DNA from 2 places in the Stutzerimonas decontaminans genome. Region 1 is predicted to be linked to the other one. Evidence: predicted binding sites of a transcription regulator. Region 1 holds the regulator's gene; the other holds the start of a gene.
The links. Region 1 encodes sigma-54, which starts transcription at its own class of promoters, with help from an activator protein. Its sites were predicted from a motif close to ANTGGCATNNANNTTGCTNT; they were not measured.

Region 2: glnA (glutamate--ammonia ligase) is a predicted target of sigma-54. The motif match lies at 3,572-3,591, and genes of this name have one in related genera.

Annotation. Positions count from the first base shown of each region.
Region 1 is NZ_CP007509.1:997,475-1,004,959, forward strand. Features, by position in the region: gene UIB01_RS04545 (HPr family phosphocarrier protein) at 1-63, opposite strand, end outside; gene rapZ (RNase adapter RapZ) at 77-934, opposite strand; gene ptsN (PTS IIA-like nitrogen regulatory protein PtsN) at 950-1,414, opposite strand; gene hpf (ribosome hibernation-promoting factor, HPF/YfiA family) at 1,422-1,730, opposite strand; gene UIB01_RS04565 (RNA polymerase factor sigma-54) at 1,806-3,314, opposite strand; gene lptB (LPS export ABC transporter ATP-binding protein) at 3,460-4,185, opposite strand; gene lptA (lipopolysaccharide transport periplasmic protein LptA) at 4,185-4,730, opposite strand; gene lptC (LPS export ABC transporter periplasmic protein LptC) at 4,717-5,289, opposite strand; gene UIB01_RS04585 (KdsC family phosphatase) at 5,298-5,822, opposite strand; gene UIB01_RS04590 (KpsF/GutQ family sugar-phosphate isomerase) at 5,822-6,796, opposite strand; gene UIB01_RS04595 (ATP-binding cassette domain-containing protein) at 7,080-7,485, shown strand, end outside.
Region 2 is NZ_CP007509.1:4,194,533-4,202,017, forward strand. Features, by position in the region: gene typA (translational GTPase TypA) at 1-1,723, opposite strand, end outside; gene thiI (tRNA uracil 4-sulfurtransferase ThiI) at 1,891-3,345, opposite strand; gene glnA (glutamate--ammonia ligase) at 3,685-5,091, shown strand; gene UIB01_RS19470 (DUF4124 domain-containing protein) at 5,256-5,810, shown strand; gene UIB01_RS19475 (DUF4124 domain-containing protein) at 5,807-6,439, shown strand; gene glnL (nitrogen regulation protein NR(II)) at 6,609-7,485, shown strand, end outside.

The DNA of each region.
Region 1 (7,485 bases):
CTTGGCCGCAGCACGAGCATGCAGGCCGAGTTTGTTGATGATGGTTACTTCGCGGGCGGGCATTGGGCAGGTATTCCTAAGCGAGGTCCCGATGACGGACCTGCAGGTTCTTCAGCGGTTCTCTGAGGGCCTGGCCCAAGCGTTCGGCCAGGTAGACCGAGCGGTGATGCCCGCCGGTGCAGCCAATGGCGATGGTAACGTAGGCTCGGTTGCTGGCGGCAAACCGCGGCAACCATTTGCTCAGATAGGCGTGGATGTCCTGAAACATTTCCTCCACATCGGCCTGAGCAGCGAGGTAGTCCACCACGGGTTGGTCGAGTCCAGAGAAGTCGCGTAATTCGGCTTTCCAGTACGGGTTGGGCAGGCAGCGCACGTCGAAGACCAGATCGGCGTCGACGGGCATGCCTCGCTTGAACCCGAACGACTCGATCAGAAAAGCTGTGCCCGGCTCCGGTTTGTTGAGCAGGCGCAGCTTGAGCACGTCACGCAGTTGGTAGAGGTTCAGGTGCGTGGTATCGATCTTCAGATCGGCGTGATCGATGATCGCAGCCAGCAGCAGCTCCTCATCGTGGATCGCTTCGGCCAACGAGCGGGTTTCGTTGGTCAGTGGGTGACGGCGCCGGGTTTCCGAGAAGCGCTTGAGCAGGGTTTCGTCATCGGCGTCCAGATAGAGCACATCGCAGAGGATGTGCCGGGCGCGGACTTCTTCGAGCAGTTCCGGAAAGCGCTTGAGCTGGCTGGGCAGGTTGCGCGCATCGATCGATACGGCGACCTGCGGATGCAGTAGCTCGGTATGCAACAGGGCGCGCTCGGCAAGTTCCGGCAGCAGCCCGGCAGGCAGGTTGTCGATGCAGTAGAAACCGTTGTCTTCGAGCACATTCAGCGCGGTACTTTTACCCGAGCCTGAGCGCCCACTTACGATGATCAGCCGCATCGATTGCCCATTTCGTCAGGCCCCGTTCTGCACGTCGACTACGACCTGATAGAGGCTTTGGTTGGTTGGCGCTTCACGCAAGCGTTGGCGCACATCTTCGCGGTCGAGCATGCTGGCGATCTGGCGCAACAGCTCAAGATGTTCGTCGGTAGCTGCTTCCGGTACCAGCAGAACGAAGAGCAGGTCCACCGGAGCCCCGTCGATGGCATCGAAATCGACAGGCGTCTCCAGGCGCAGGACGGCACTCAGCGGAGCGTTACAACCGACCATACGGCAATGCGGAATAGCGATTCCGTTGCCGAAGCCGGTGGAGCCCAGCTTCTCCCGGGCGATCAGGTTTTCGAAGATGGTCTGGGAATCGAGATCGATAAGGTCTTGGGCGATCACCTTGGCGATCTGCTCCAGAACGCGTTTCTTGCTACCACCCGGGACGTTCACCAGGGAACGTCCGGGGGTAAGGATGTTTTCGAGTCGGATCATAGTGGAGTCAGCGGGTGACAGCGCCCTGAGTGTGGTCGAGCTGCTTCTCCTTGTGCTTGATCAGCTGGCGATCGAGCTTGTCGACCAGCAGGTCGACGGCAGCGTACATGTCTTCATGATCGGCAATGGCCACTACTTCACGGCCGGCGACGTGCAGGGTTGCCTCGGCTTTCTGCTTGAGCTTCTCGACCTGCAGAATCACCTGAACACTGATGATGCGGTCAAAGTGGCGAGCAAGCCGGTCGAATTTCTCCTCGATGTAGTCACGCAGGGCGTCGGTTACTTCCAGATGAACACCGCTGATGTTGACTTGCATACTGCTATCTCCTTTGCCTTGTGCGAAAAGCAGGCTGATTGGGCCTGCCGCCGGGACAGTTCGACCAGGGGCCGATCACAGCAAACGTTTGCGCTCGCTGGACGGTGCGATACCGAGCGACTCACGGTATTTCGCAACTGTACGGCGGGCCACCTGGATGCCCTGCGCTTCCAGTAAACCAGCGATCTTGCTGTCGCTCAACGGCTTTTTCTGGTTTTCCGCGGCGACCAGCTTCTTGATGATCGCGCGGATTGCGGTGGACGAGCATTCGCCGCCTTCAGCCGTGCTGACGTGGCTGGAGAAGAAGTATTTGAGTTCGTAGATGCCCCGCGGCGTGTGCATGTATTTCTGCGTCGTTACACGAGAAATGGTCGATTCATGCATCCCCACCGCTTCTGCAATGTCGTGCAGTACCAGTGGTTTCATCGCTTCGTCGCCATGCTCCAGGAAGGCCCGCTGGTGCTCGACGATCTGGGTGGCCACCTTCATCAGTGTTTCGTTGCGGCTGAGCAGGCTCTTGATGAACCAGCGGGCCTCCTGCAACTGGTTGCGCATGAAGGTGTTGTCGGCGCTGGAATCGGCGCGTTTGACGAAGCCGGCGTACTGCGCGTTGACCCGCAGGCGTGGCATGGCTTCCTGGTTCAGTTCGACCAGCCAGCGATCGTTGTGCTTGCGCACGATCACGTCGGGCACCACGTACTCCGGTTCGCTTGCCTCGATCTGCGAGCCTGGGCGTGGGTTCAGGCTCTGGATCAGTTCGATGACCTGGCGCAGGTCGTCTTCCTTGATCTTCATCCGTCGCATCAGCAGGCTGTAGTCGCGGCTGCCAAGCACGTCCAGGTAATCGCTGACCAGGCGCTGGGCTTCGCTCAGCCAAGGCGTCTGCTCAGGTAGCTGGCGCAGTTGCAGTAGCAGGCATTCGCGCAAGTCGCGGGCGCCTATGCCGGCCGGTTCGAACTGCTGGATGCGACGCAGGACGACCTCAACCTCGTCGAGTTCGATTTCCAGCTCCGGGTCGAACGAGTCGACGATTTCCTGCAGGGATTCTTCGAGATAGCCCTGATCGTTTATGCAGTCGATCAGCGTGGTCGCGATCAGTCGGTCGGTGTCGCTCATGGGCGCTAGGTTGAGTTGCCACAGCAGGTGGCTCTGCAAGCTGATGCCGCTCGACGTACGGCTGGTGAAGTCCCACTCGTCGTCATCGTTGCTGGGCAGGCTGCTGGCGCTGGTCTGGTAGATGTCTTCCCAGGCCGTGTCGACCGGCAGCTCGCTGGGGATGCGCTCACCCCAATCGCCGTCCTCGGCGCTCTCACCGCTATGCGAGGGCTCCTCGTAGGTGCTTTCCTGGCTGCTGCTCTTCTCCATGCCGGTATCGCCCGGCCGATCGACAGCCTCGGCCATTGGATCGGAGCTGTCGAAGTCGTCGCCGTCTTCTTCACGCTCGAGCATGGGATTGGAGTCCAGCGCCTCCTGGATCTCCTGTTGCAGATCGAGGGTGGATAGCTGGAGGAGCCGTATGGCCTGTTGCAGCTGCGGTGTCATCGTCAGCTGCTGGCCCATCTTCAGGACTAGCGATGGTTTCATGGCAGAGGACTTCGAACCTTTTATGCCGGCGCAACCGCGCCCATTCCGACATGCCGCGCGCCAGGCGCCGGCGAAAGCAAATTATATGCCTGCCGGCGAAGCCTTTGCCTAGAGCCGATTTGCCGAGCCGAGCAAAAAAACCGTCTTAGAGACGGAATTCGTGGCCCAGATAGACTTCCTTGACCAGCTGATTACTGAGGATGGTCTGTGCGTCGCCTTCGGCGATCAGTTGTCCGTCATTGACGATGTAGGCTGTTTCGCAGATATCCAGCGTTTCACGGACATTGTGGTCGGTGATCAGCACGCCGATGCCCTTGGCCTTGAGGTGATGGATGATCTGCTTGATATCGCCGACGGAGATCGGGTCAACTCCGGCGAATGGCTCGTCGAGCAAGATGAACTTCGGCGCGGTGGCCAGCGCTCGGGCGATCTCCACCCGGCGACGTTCGCCGCCAGACAGGCTCATGCCGAGGCTGTCGCGGATATGGTTGATGTGAAACTCCTGCAGCAGGCCTTCTAGAGCCTGCTGGCGGCCGCTGCGGTCCAGATCCTTGCGCGTCTCGAGAATCGCCATGATGTTGTCGGCGACCGACAGCTTGCGAAAGATCGACGCTTCCTGTGGCAGGTAGCCGATGCCGGCGCGGGCGCGCCCATGCATTGGCAGGTGCGTGACGTCGTTCTGATCGATCAGCACGCGGCCCTGATCGGCGTTTACCAGGCCAACGATCATATAGAAACAGGTGGTCTTACCGGCGCCGTTCGGGCCGAGCAGGCCGACAATTTGCCCGCTCTCGATGGACAGGCTGACGTCGCGCACGACCTGACGACTCTTGTAGCTCTTGGCCAAATGCTGGGCTTTGAGGACGGCCATTACTCGGGCTGCTCCGCGGCCTGGTCGCGTTTGCGTGGCTGGATCACCATGTCGACGCGCGGCCGCGGTGTGGTGACGTCGGCATTGGTGGCGCGGCCAGCGTTGACGATCTGGCGGCGGGTGTCATAGACGATCTTCTCGCCTTCGAAGGTGTTGCCTTCCTGAACCACCTTGGCCTGGTCGATCAGCACGATGCGCTCGTTGGCTGCAAAGTACTGGATGGTCAGGCCATAGGCCTTGACGATTTCCTTGTCCACTGCAGGTTTCTGCTCGTAATACGCTGGCTTGCCGATAGAGGTAAATACTTCGACATCGCCGCTGCTGTTCTGGGTGATGGTCACTGTGTCGCCGGTAATCTTCATCGTGCCCTGGGTGATGACCACGTCGCCACGATATACCGCTACACCCTGTCGGTCGTCGAGTTCGGCGGAGTCGGCCTGCACGCGGATTGGCTGTTCACGATCCTCGGGAAGCGCCCAGGCGCTGGCGCTGAGCCAGAATGCGCTCAAACCGAGCAGGAGGGGGAGAGTCTTAACGCAGCTCATGCTGGCCTCTTACGTTGGACAGCAGGAGCATCCTGCCGTCATCCAGATACGCTTTCATGCCGGTTGCGGTGGTCACGCCGTTGGCGGCCTCGATTCTAACGGCTTGGTTGGTCTCGGCATAATCCTTGTCCGGCCACACCGTCAGGCGGCTGGTGGTAAGGATCGTCGGGCGGCCTTTGGCATCGGTGCGCTCGACCCGAACCTTGTCGATCAGCAAGACCTCATCGCCCTCGGCCGATACTTCGCCGCGCTCGCTTCGCACGTGCCAGGGCAGCTCGGTGCCGCGATAGGACATCAGGTCGGGCTTGGTCAGCAGGCTGATATCGCTGGCCTTGATGTGCTCGAGCTTGTCTGCCGTCAGTTCGTAGTTGCGCTTGCCGTCTGGTTGATACTGCACCGTGCGCGAATTGATTACATAGAAATCGATGTCAGGCGTTTCGCCGCTGGAGACGGGCGGCTCCTGCATGAAGCTTTCCGGGCGGATGTTCCAGTAGCCGACCGCCACCAGCAGAGCGGCGATCAGCGTCAGCAGGACAGCGAAGCGCATTTTGCGAAGCATGCAGCCCCCTACAGATATGCGTTTTGCGCGGCGGCCAGGGTGCCCTGTGCGCGCATGATCAGTTCGCAGAACTCGCGCGCCGCGCCTTCGCCACCACGGGCCTGCGTTACGCCATGGGCATGTTCACGCACAAAGATGTCGGCGCTGGCCACGGCCATGCCGAGGCCTACGCGGCGTATAACCGGCAGGTCGGGCAGATCATCACCGAGATAGGCCACCTCAGAGTAGCTCAGGCCAAGCTCGGCCAATAGCTCGTCGAGCACGACCAGCTTGTCCTCGCGCCCTTGATAGAGGTGCTGGATGCCAAGGTTCTGCGCTCGACGCTCTACCACGGGGGTCTTGCGTCCGCTGATGATCGCGGTGCGCACGCCCGAATTGATCAGCATCTTGATGCCGTGCCCGTCCAGCGTGTTGAACGTCTTGAACTCGCTACCATCGGTGAGGAAATACAGGCGGCCGTCGGTCAGGACGCCATCCACATCGAAAATCGCCAGGCGGATGTCGCGGGCGCGTTGCAGCAGGTGCTCGTGCATTACATCACCCCCGCGCGCAGCAGGTCGTGCATGTTCAGAGCGCCGACCGGCAGCTCCTTATCGTCGATCACGACCAGAGAGCTGATCTTGTGGTCTTCCATGATCTTCAGCGCCTCGGCTGCGAGCATTTCGGCATTAGCGGTCTTGCCGTGCACGGTCATGACCTCATCGATGCTGGTCTGGCGCACATCCACACCCTTGTCGAGCGCGCGGCGCAGGTCGCCATCGGTGAAGATTCCGGCCAGTCTGCCGTCCGTTTCGACGATCACGGTCATGCCCAGGCCTTTCTGCGTCATTTCCAGCAGAGCGTCGCGTAGCGAGGTGCCGCGCGGCACTTTGGGCAGGCGCTCGCCGGTGTGCATCACGTGCTCGACTTTCAGTAGCAGGCGGCGGCCCAGCGCTCCGCCGGGGTGGGAGAAGGCGAAGTCTTCGGCCGTGAAGCCACGCGCCTCCAGCAGGGCGATAGCCAGTGCATCGCCGAGCACCAGGCTGGCAGTGGTGGAGGAGGTCGGCGCGAGATTCAGCGGGCAAGCTTCGATGCTGACGCTGGCATCGAGGTTTACCGCGGCGGCTTTGGCCAGTACGGAGCCCGGGTTGCCGGTCATGCTAATCAGGGTGATGCCGAGTCGCTTGATCAGCGGCAGCAGGGTAACGATCTCGCTGGTGGTGCCGGAGTTGGACAGGGCCAGCACGACGTCATCCTGGGTGATCATGCCCATGTCGCCATGGCTGGCCTCGGCTGGGTGCACGAAAAAAGCAGCAGTGCCAGTGCTGGCCAGCGTGGCGGCGATCTTGCGACCGATGTGGCCGGACTTGCCCATGCCAACCACGACGACGCGCCCCTTGCACGCCAGAATCAGTTCGCAGGCTTCTACGAAACTCGCATTGATCCGGGCGTTAAGTTGCTCAACTGCCTCGATTTCCAGGCGAATGGTGCGTTGCGCGGTTTCGATCAATTGGCTGCTCTGGCTCATGGCTGGCGAGGTCGTCCGATTAAAAGGCGGCGATTATAGCGAGAAACGCTGGGCGGCTGATGGAAAATGTCGGTCGGGCGACATACCGATGCAGATGACCCAATTGATCAGCGTTGGCTGAACATTGGCTGAACAGGCGTGTCGCTAGTCATCTGCTGAAACGCTCATCGGTTGGGCGGCCATAGGGGCGGTGCTATAGTGCGCGCCCGAAAACGGTCAGGCAGAAAGTATCCCGGCGTCATCGGGAGCCGTCTGTTTCGCAGACTGCATGCAAGGAGACCAGATGAGCGCCAGCAACGACTACGCGGTCGAGCTGAAGGGAGTGACCTTCAAGCGCGGCGAGCGCAGTATCTTCAACAATGTCGACATCGCGATCCCGCGAGGGAAGGTCACGGCCATCATGGGGCCGTCCGGGTGCGGCAAGACGACTCTGCTGCGGCTGATCGCTGCTCAGCTGATGCCTTCGCAAGGCGAGGTATGGGTGGCCGGTAACAATCTGCCAAGTCTCTCGCGCAGCGAGTTGTTCGATATGCGCAAGCAGATGGGTGTGCTGTTCCAGAGCGGAGCGCTGTTTACCGATCTAGATGTGTTCGAGAACGTCGCTTTTCCGCTGCGGGTGCACACCAAGCTGCCTGACGAAATGATCCGCGACATTGTGCTGATGAAGCTGCAGGCGGTGGGGCTGCGCG
Region 2 (7,485 bases), 1.5 Mb from region 1:
CGGCGATGAATTCCAGCGCCTGCTCGAGGGTGAACTTGATCGGCGGAACCAGGGCGATGACCTCGTCCTTGCCGGAAGCGCGCATGTTGTCGAGCTTCTTGCCCTTGGTGGGGTTGAGCACCAGGTCGTTGTCACGGCTGTTGATGCCGCACAGCTGGCCTTCGTAGATCTCGTCGCCCGGCGCCAGGAACAGCTTGCCGCGTGCCTGCAGGGTTTCCAGCGAGTAGGTCAGCGCGGTACCGGTGGCCATCGAGACCAGCACGCCGTTCTGGCGGTTGGTCACTTCGCCGGCCTTGATCGGGCCGTAGTGGCTGAAGGTCGAGGTCAGGATGCCGGAGCCCGAAGTCAGGGTCAGGAAGTTGTTACGGAAGCCGATCAGGCCACGCGCCGGGATGGTGTATTCCAGACGGACACGGCCCTTGCCATCCGGAACCATGTTGCTCAGGTCGCCCTTGCGCAGACCCATCTGCTCCATCACCGGGCCCTGATGCTGCTCTTCGATGTCGATGGTGACGTTCTCGTACGGTTCCTGCTTCTCGCCGTCCTCGTTCTCGATGATCACCACTTCCGGACGCCCAACGGCCAGCTCGAAGCCTTCACGACGCATGGTTTCGATCAGCACCGACAGGTGCAGCTCGCCACGGCCGGAAACCTTGAACTTCTCAGGGCTGTCGCCCGGCTCTACGCGCAGGGCGACGTTGTGCAGCAGTTCCTTCTCCAGACGGTCCTTGATGTTGCGGCTGGTGACGAACTTGCCTTCCTTGCCGGCGAACGGCGAGTCGTTGACCTGGAAGGTCATGCTCACGGTCGGCTGGTCGACGGTCAGCGGCGGCAGAGCCTCGACAGCGCTCTGGTCGCAGAGGGTGTCGGAGATGTACAGCTCGTCCATGCCGGATACGCAGACGATGTCGCCGGCTTCGGCTTCCTGCACTTCGACGCGCTGCAGACCGGAGTGACCCATGATCTTCAGGATGCGGCCGTTGCGCTTCTTGCCGTCAGCACCGATGGCGGTGACCGGGCTGTTGGCCTTGATGGTGCCGCGGGCGATGCGGCCGATGCCGATCACGCCGAGGAAGCTGTTGTAGTCCAGCTGCGAAATCTGCATCTGGAACGGACCGTCGAGGTCGACCTTCGGGGCCGGAACGTGGTCGATGATGGCCTGGAACAGGGCATCCATGTTGTCGTCCATCTTCTCGTGGTCCATGCCGGCGATGCCGTTCAGGGCACTGGCGTAGACGATCGGGAAGTCCAGCTGCTCGTCGGTGGCGCCGAGGTTGTCGAACAGGTCGAAGATCTGGTCGATGACCCAGTCAGGACGCGCGCCCGGACGGTCGATCTTGTTCACCACGACGATCGGACGCAGGCCGGCCTTGAAGGCCTTCTGGGTCACGAAGCGGGTCTGCGGCATGGGGCCGTCCTGGGCGTCGACCACCAGCAGCACGGAGTCGACCATGCTCATGACGCGCTCGACTTCACCGCCGAAGTCGGCGTGACCGGGGGTGTCGACGATGTTGATGTTGTAGCCGTTCCACTTCAGCGCGGTGTTCTTGGCCAGGATGGTGATGCCGCGTTCCTTTTCCTGGTCGTTGGAGTCCATCACGCGCTCGTTTTCCAGCTCCTTGCGGTCCAGGGTGCCGGACAGACGCAGCAGCTTGTCGACGAGGGTGGTCTTGCCATGGTCAACGTGGGCGATGATGGCGATGTTGCGTAGATTCTCGATCACTGATTCTTTTCTCTGTAGATAGCTTCGAGCTGAGGCTGGAAGCTGGAAGTAGTCCGGACGACTTCAGCCTGTCCGAGGTTGTAACGGCCTGGCCTTGCGATCAGCGCCGGTCGGGAGGGCGGTGGCGGATGCTGCCGCCAAGCAGCCCCGGCTGTTTCACCGATGAGTCAGGCCGGACGATAGACGCGTACATTGACATGCCCCTCGCTCAGCAGATGGTGAGCATGCAGGCGGCTCATGACACCTTTGTCGCAATAAAGCAGGTACTGGCGATTTTCATCCAGCTCCTTGAAGCGGTTGTTCAGCGCATAGAAGGGTAGCGTCTGTACTTCGATACCGGACAGCTCGAGCGGTTCGTCCTCGGCGCTGTCGGGGTGACGAATGTCGATGATCACCTGGCCGGCGCTCGGCTCGGCAACTTCCTCTACTTGCAAATCCTGGCCCAGCTCGTCGATCACGCGGTCGATGGCGACCTGACGGGCATTGGCCAGGGCGCGTTCGAGAATGGCCATGTCGAACTGCTTCTCTTCGTGCTCGATGCGGTAGCGCTTGGCCTTGGTGGTCGGGTTCACCGAGATCACGCCGCAGTACTCGGGCATGTTCTTGGCGAACTCGGCAGTGCCGATCTCGAAGGCGGTGTCGATGATGTCCTGCTTGTGGCTGGCGATCAGCGGGCGCAGCACCAGCATGTCGGTGGCCGAGTCGATGACCGACAGATTCGGCAACGTCTGGCTGGAGACCTGGGAAATGGCTTCACCCGTCACCAGCGCATCGATATGCAGGCGCTCGGCGATCTGCGTCGAGACGCGCAGCATCATGCGTTTGAGGACCACGCCCATCTGGCTGTTGTCGACCTTCTGCAGGATCTCGCCAACCACTTCCTCGAACGGCACGCTGATGAACAGCACACGGTGCGAGCTGCCGTACTTCTTCCACAGGTAGTGGGCAACTTCCATCACGCCCAGCTCGTGGGCACGCCCGCCGAGATTGAAGAAGCAGAAATGCGTCATCAGCCCGCGGCGCATCATCTGATAGGCGGCGACGGTGGAATCGAAACCACCGGACATCAATACCAGCGTCTGCTCCAGCGCACCCAGCGGGTAGCCGCCGATGCCGTCATGCTGCTCGTGCACGACGAACAGGCGCTGGTCGCGAATCTCCATGCGCACTTCGACTTCTGGCGCCTTCAGCGAGATCCCGGCAGCGCCGCACTGCTGACGCAACTGGCTGCCGACATGGCGTTCGACGTCCATGGAGCTGAACGGATGCTTGCCGGCACGCTTGCAGCGCACGGCGAAGATCTTGCCTGGCAGGCGCTCGGCATAGTGCGCCTTGCACTTGGCAACGATGTCGTCGAGATCGCCCAGCGGGTACTCGTGCACCTCCAGGCAATGGGCGATCCCGGGCGTGCAGCGCAGGCGCTCGATCATCTCGCGCAGCAGCTTCGGCTCGCCGAGCGCGGTTTCCACCTCGATGTTGTCCCACACGCCCTCGACCCGCAGGTCGGGATCGAGCTCGCGCAGTACGGAGCGGATATTCTTCGCCAACTGACGAATGAAGCCCTTGCGCACCGGCGGACTCTTGATGGTGATTTCGGGGAAAACCTTGACGATCAGCTTCATGGAAACAGCGCGGGGGCCGACGTGGCAGGAAAAGAGGGGCGCGGAGTATAGCCGAAACTGCTCAACATTTAATCGCTTTCTTCAAACGCACCGTAATGCACCAAAACAAAGCACCACGCTATCTATTCGCACCAATACAGCGCAGTATTTTTCCGAGACAGCTACGCTTTAGCCCGCACAATCCCGGCGACGGCGCCACCGCAGGCCTGCGGTACCAATACGGAGCACTGGCATGCAATTTGCTCTCTTGTGAGGCAGGTCGCCTTGGCGGAACATCGCCGCCCGGCTTCACCCTGATTCGGAAGCTCACTGTCTCGCTTCCACCACTTGGAGAACACCATGTCGAAGTCGCTTCAACTGATCAAAGATTACGATGTGAAGTGGATTGATCTGCGCTTCACCGATACCAAAGGCAAGCAGCACCACGTCACCGTTCCGGCGCGTGATGCCCAGGATGAAGACTTCTTCGAGCACGGCAAGATGTTCGACGGTTCGTCCATCCATGGCTGGAAAGGCATCGAAGCCTCCGACATGATCCTGATGCCGGTCGACGAAACCGCCGTACTGGACCCGTTCACCGAAGAGCCGACCCTGATCCTGGTCTGCGACATCGTCGAGCCAAGCACCATGCAAGGCTACGACCGTGACCCGCGCTCCATCGCCAAGCGCGCCGAGGAGTTCCTCAAGACCACCGGCATCGGCGACACCGTATTCGTCGGTCCGGAGCCGGAGTTCTTCATCTTCGACCAGGTCAAGTTCAAGTCGGACATCTCCGGCTCGATGTTCAAGATCTACTCCGAGCAAGGCTCCTGGATGACCGACCAGGACGTCGAAGGCGGCAACAAGGGCCACCGCCCGGCCGTCAAGGGCGGCTACTTCCCGGTTCCGCCGTGCGATCACGACCACGAAATCCGTACCGCCATGTGCAACGCCATGGAAGAGATGGGCCTGGTCGTCGAAGTGCACCACCACGAAGTGGCCACTGCCGGTCAGAACGAGATCGGCGTGAAGTTCAACACCCTTGTCAACAAGGCTGATGAAGTTCAGACACTGAAGTACTGCGTACACAATGTCGCCGACGCCTATGGCAAGACTGCGACCTTCATGCCGAAGCCGCTGTATGGCGACAACGGTTCGGGTATGCACGTACACATGTCCATCTCCAAGGATGGCAAGAACACCTTCGCTGGCGAAGGCTATGCCGGCCTGTCCGAGACCGCCCTGTACTTCATCGGCGGCATCATCAAGCACGGCAAGGCACTGAACGGTTTCACCAACCCGTCGACCAACTCCTACAAGCGTCTGGTTCCGGGCTTCGAAGCACCGGTCATGCTGGCCTACTCGGCTCGCAACCGTTCCGCCTCGATCCGTATTCCGTACGTTTCCAGCCCGAAAGCCCGCCGCATCGAAGCGCGCTTCCCGGACCCGGCTGCCAACCCATACCTGTGCTTCGCTGCACTGCTGATGGCTGGCCTGGACGGCATCCAGAACAAGATCCACCCTGGCGATGCGGCCGACAAGAACCTGTACGATCTGCCGCCGGAAGAAGGCAAGCTGATCCCGCAGGTTTGCGGCAGCCTGAAGGAAGCCCTGGAAGAGCTGGATAAGGGTCGCGCATTCCTGACCAAGGGCGGCGTGTTCTCCGACGAGTTCATCGATGCCTACATCGAGCTGAAAGCGGAAGAAGAGATCAAGGTGCGCACCTTCGTGCACCCGCTGGAATACGACCTGTACTACAGCGTCTGATCCAGCTCGCGTGACAGGAAGGCCACCCTCGGGTGGCCTTCTTCGTTTCTGCTGCCGGACGCTGATTCGTGCAGCTTGTCACGCCTCGCAAATCCTGCTGATCGGACTTGCCTGCCAGCCGCTGCAGTGCAAGGCTTCGGCAGTCCAACTCCGCGGAGCCTCCCATGCGTAGCGCACTGTTCAGCCTGCTGTTCATTCTCAGCCTTCCGGCCTTCGCCGAGATCTATAAATACACCGATGCGCAAGGCAATACGGTGTTCACCAATCAGCCGCCAGAAGGTGTCCAGGCCGATACCGTCGACCTGCCGCCGGCCAACACCGTGAACATCCGCACCCCGGAGCCGCCACCGCCGCTGCCGGACCGTCAACAGGCGCAGCAAGCGCCCTACCAGACCCTGATGCTGAGTGACATTCCGGATGCCGAGGCGCTACGCGCCAACAACGGTACTTTCGTCGTCAGCGCCGTGCTGCAACCCTCCTTGCAACCCGGTCATACCCTGCGCTTTCTGCTCGACGGCATCCCCCAGGCGGCGCCAAGCCCTGCCACCACGCTGCAACTGAATAATGTCGAGCGCGGCGACCATCGCCTGCAGGTCGAGGTACTCAGCGGCGAAAGAGTGATCCAGCGCAGCGAGGCGGTGCCGTTCACCGTGCAGCGGGTCAATACTTCCAGCCCGGCGCTGCGCCCGCCGCCACCCAAGCCCAAGCCGGCGCCTTGAGTATGCTCCGACAAGCGCTCGTCGCCCTCTTGCTCGCGGCTGCCGTACCCGTTTCCGCTGCCGTTTACAGCTATACCGACGCCGACGGCAACCGGGTATTTACCGATCGCCCGATCGGCCAGGCGGTCGAAGAGGTACGTTTGAAGCCGTCTAACAGCATGCCCGCGCCAGCGGCACCTGCCATGCGCGCCGCGGAACCGATCGCACCCAAGGCCGCCACCGTTACCAGCTACCAGCTGCGCATCCTCAGCCCTGCGGCCGATGCGGCGATCCGCAACAATGCCGGCGTTATCAACGTCATCGTGCAGGCGGAACCTGCGCTGCAACCCGGCCATGCCTACCAGGTGCTGCTCGATGGTCAGCCGTTCGGCGCGCCGGGCGAACAGCCGTCCTTTGAACTGAGTAATGTCGATCGCGGCACTCACCAGCTGGCGGTTGCGGTGGTAGATGAAGAGGAGCGCATCCTGCAGCGCACCGAGAACCAACCCTTCCATCTGATTCGCACCTCCCTGGCTCAGCGGCGGATGGTGAATCCATGCAAGAAAGCCGACTACGGCGTGCGTCCGGAATGCCCGCTGAAGGACAAGCCGGTAGAAAAACGCGACATTCCCTTCGTGCCCTTTCTATGATCACTGGGTGCACCTGTTTGGTGCGCCCTGAAGGTGACCAACTCGTTCGTCACCAATTTGGGTCACCGGACAGCCCGTAGGGCTGCAGCATCACGCCGATCCGCGCCGCAATGGCGCGTTTGGTTTGGTTCTTGCATTTCCTGCCAGAACTTCCGGACGCAGACCAGCCATGATCAACGAAGCCCTGCAACGCCTGCTGATCGAGAATCTGACCACCGCGACGCTATTGCTCAACTCGCGCTTGCGCCTGGAATACATGAACCCGGCAGCCGAGATGCTGCTCGCCGTCAGCGGCCAGCGTAGCCACGGCCAGTTCATCAGCGAACTGTTCACCGAGTCGCCGGAAGCCCTGGCCGCGCTGCGCCAGGCGGTGGAGGAAGCCCATCCCTTTACCAAGCGCGAAGCCACCCTGACGTCCGCCACCGGCCAGACACTGACCGTGGACTACGCCGTTACACCGGTACTGACCCGTCAGGAAACCATGCTGCTGCTGGAAGTATTGCCACGCGACCGGCTGCTGCGCATCACCAAGGAAGAGGCGCAGCTGTCCAAGCAGGAAACCACCAAGATGCTGGTGCGCGGCCTCGCCCACGAGATCAAGAACCCGCTGGGTGGCATCCGCGGCGCCGCGCAGCTGTTGGCCCGTGAGCTACCCGAGGAACACCTGAAGGACTACACCGAAGTCATCATCGAAGAGGCCGACCGGCTGAGAAACCTCGTGGACCGCATGCTCGGCTCGAACAAGCTGCCGTCGCTGGCGATGACCAACATCCACGAAGTGCTCGAACATGTCGCCAGCCTGATCGAGGCGGAATGCCAGGGAAGCATCATTTTGGTGCGCGACTATGATCCAAGCATTCCCGAGGTCCTGATGGACCGTGAACAGATGATCCAGGCCGTGCTCAATATCATGCGCAACGCCATGCAGGCGCTCGCCGGGCAGAACGAGCTCGGCCTCGGCCGCCTCACCCTGCGCACCCGCACGCTGCGCCAGTTCACCATCGGACATATCCGTCATCGCCTGGTGGCGCGCATCGAGATCATCG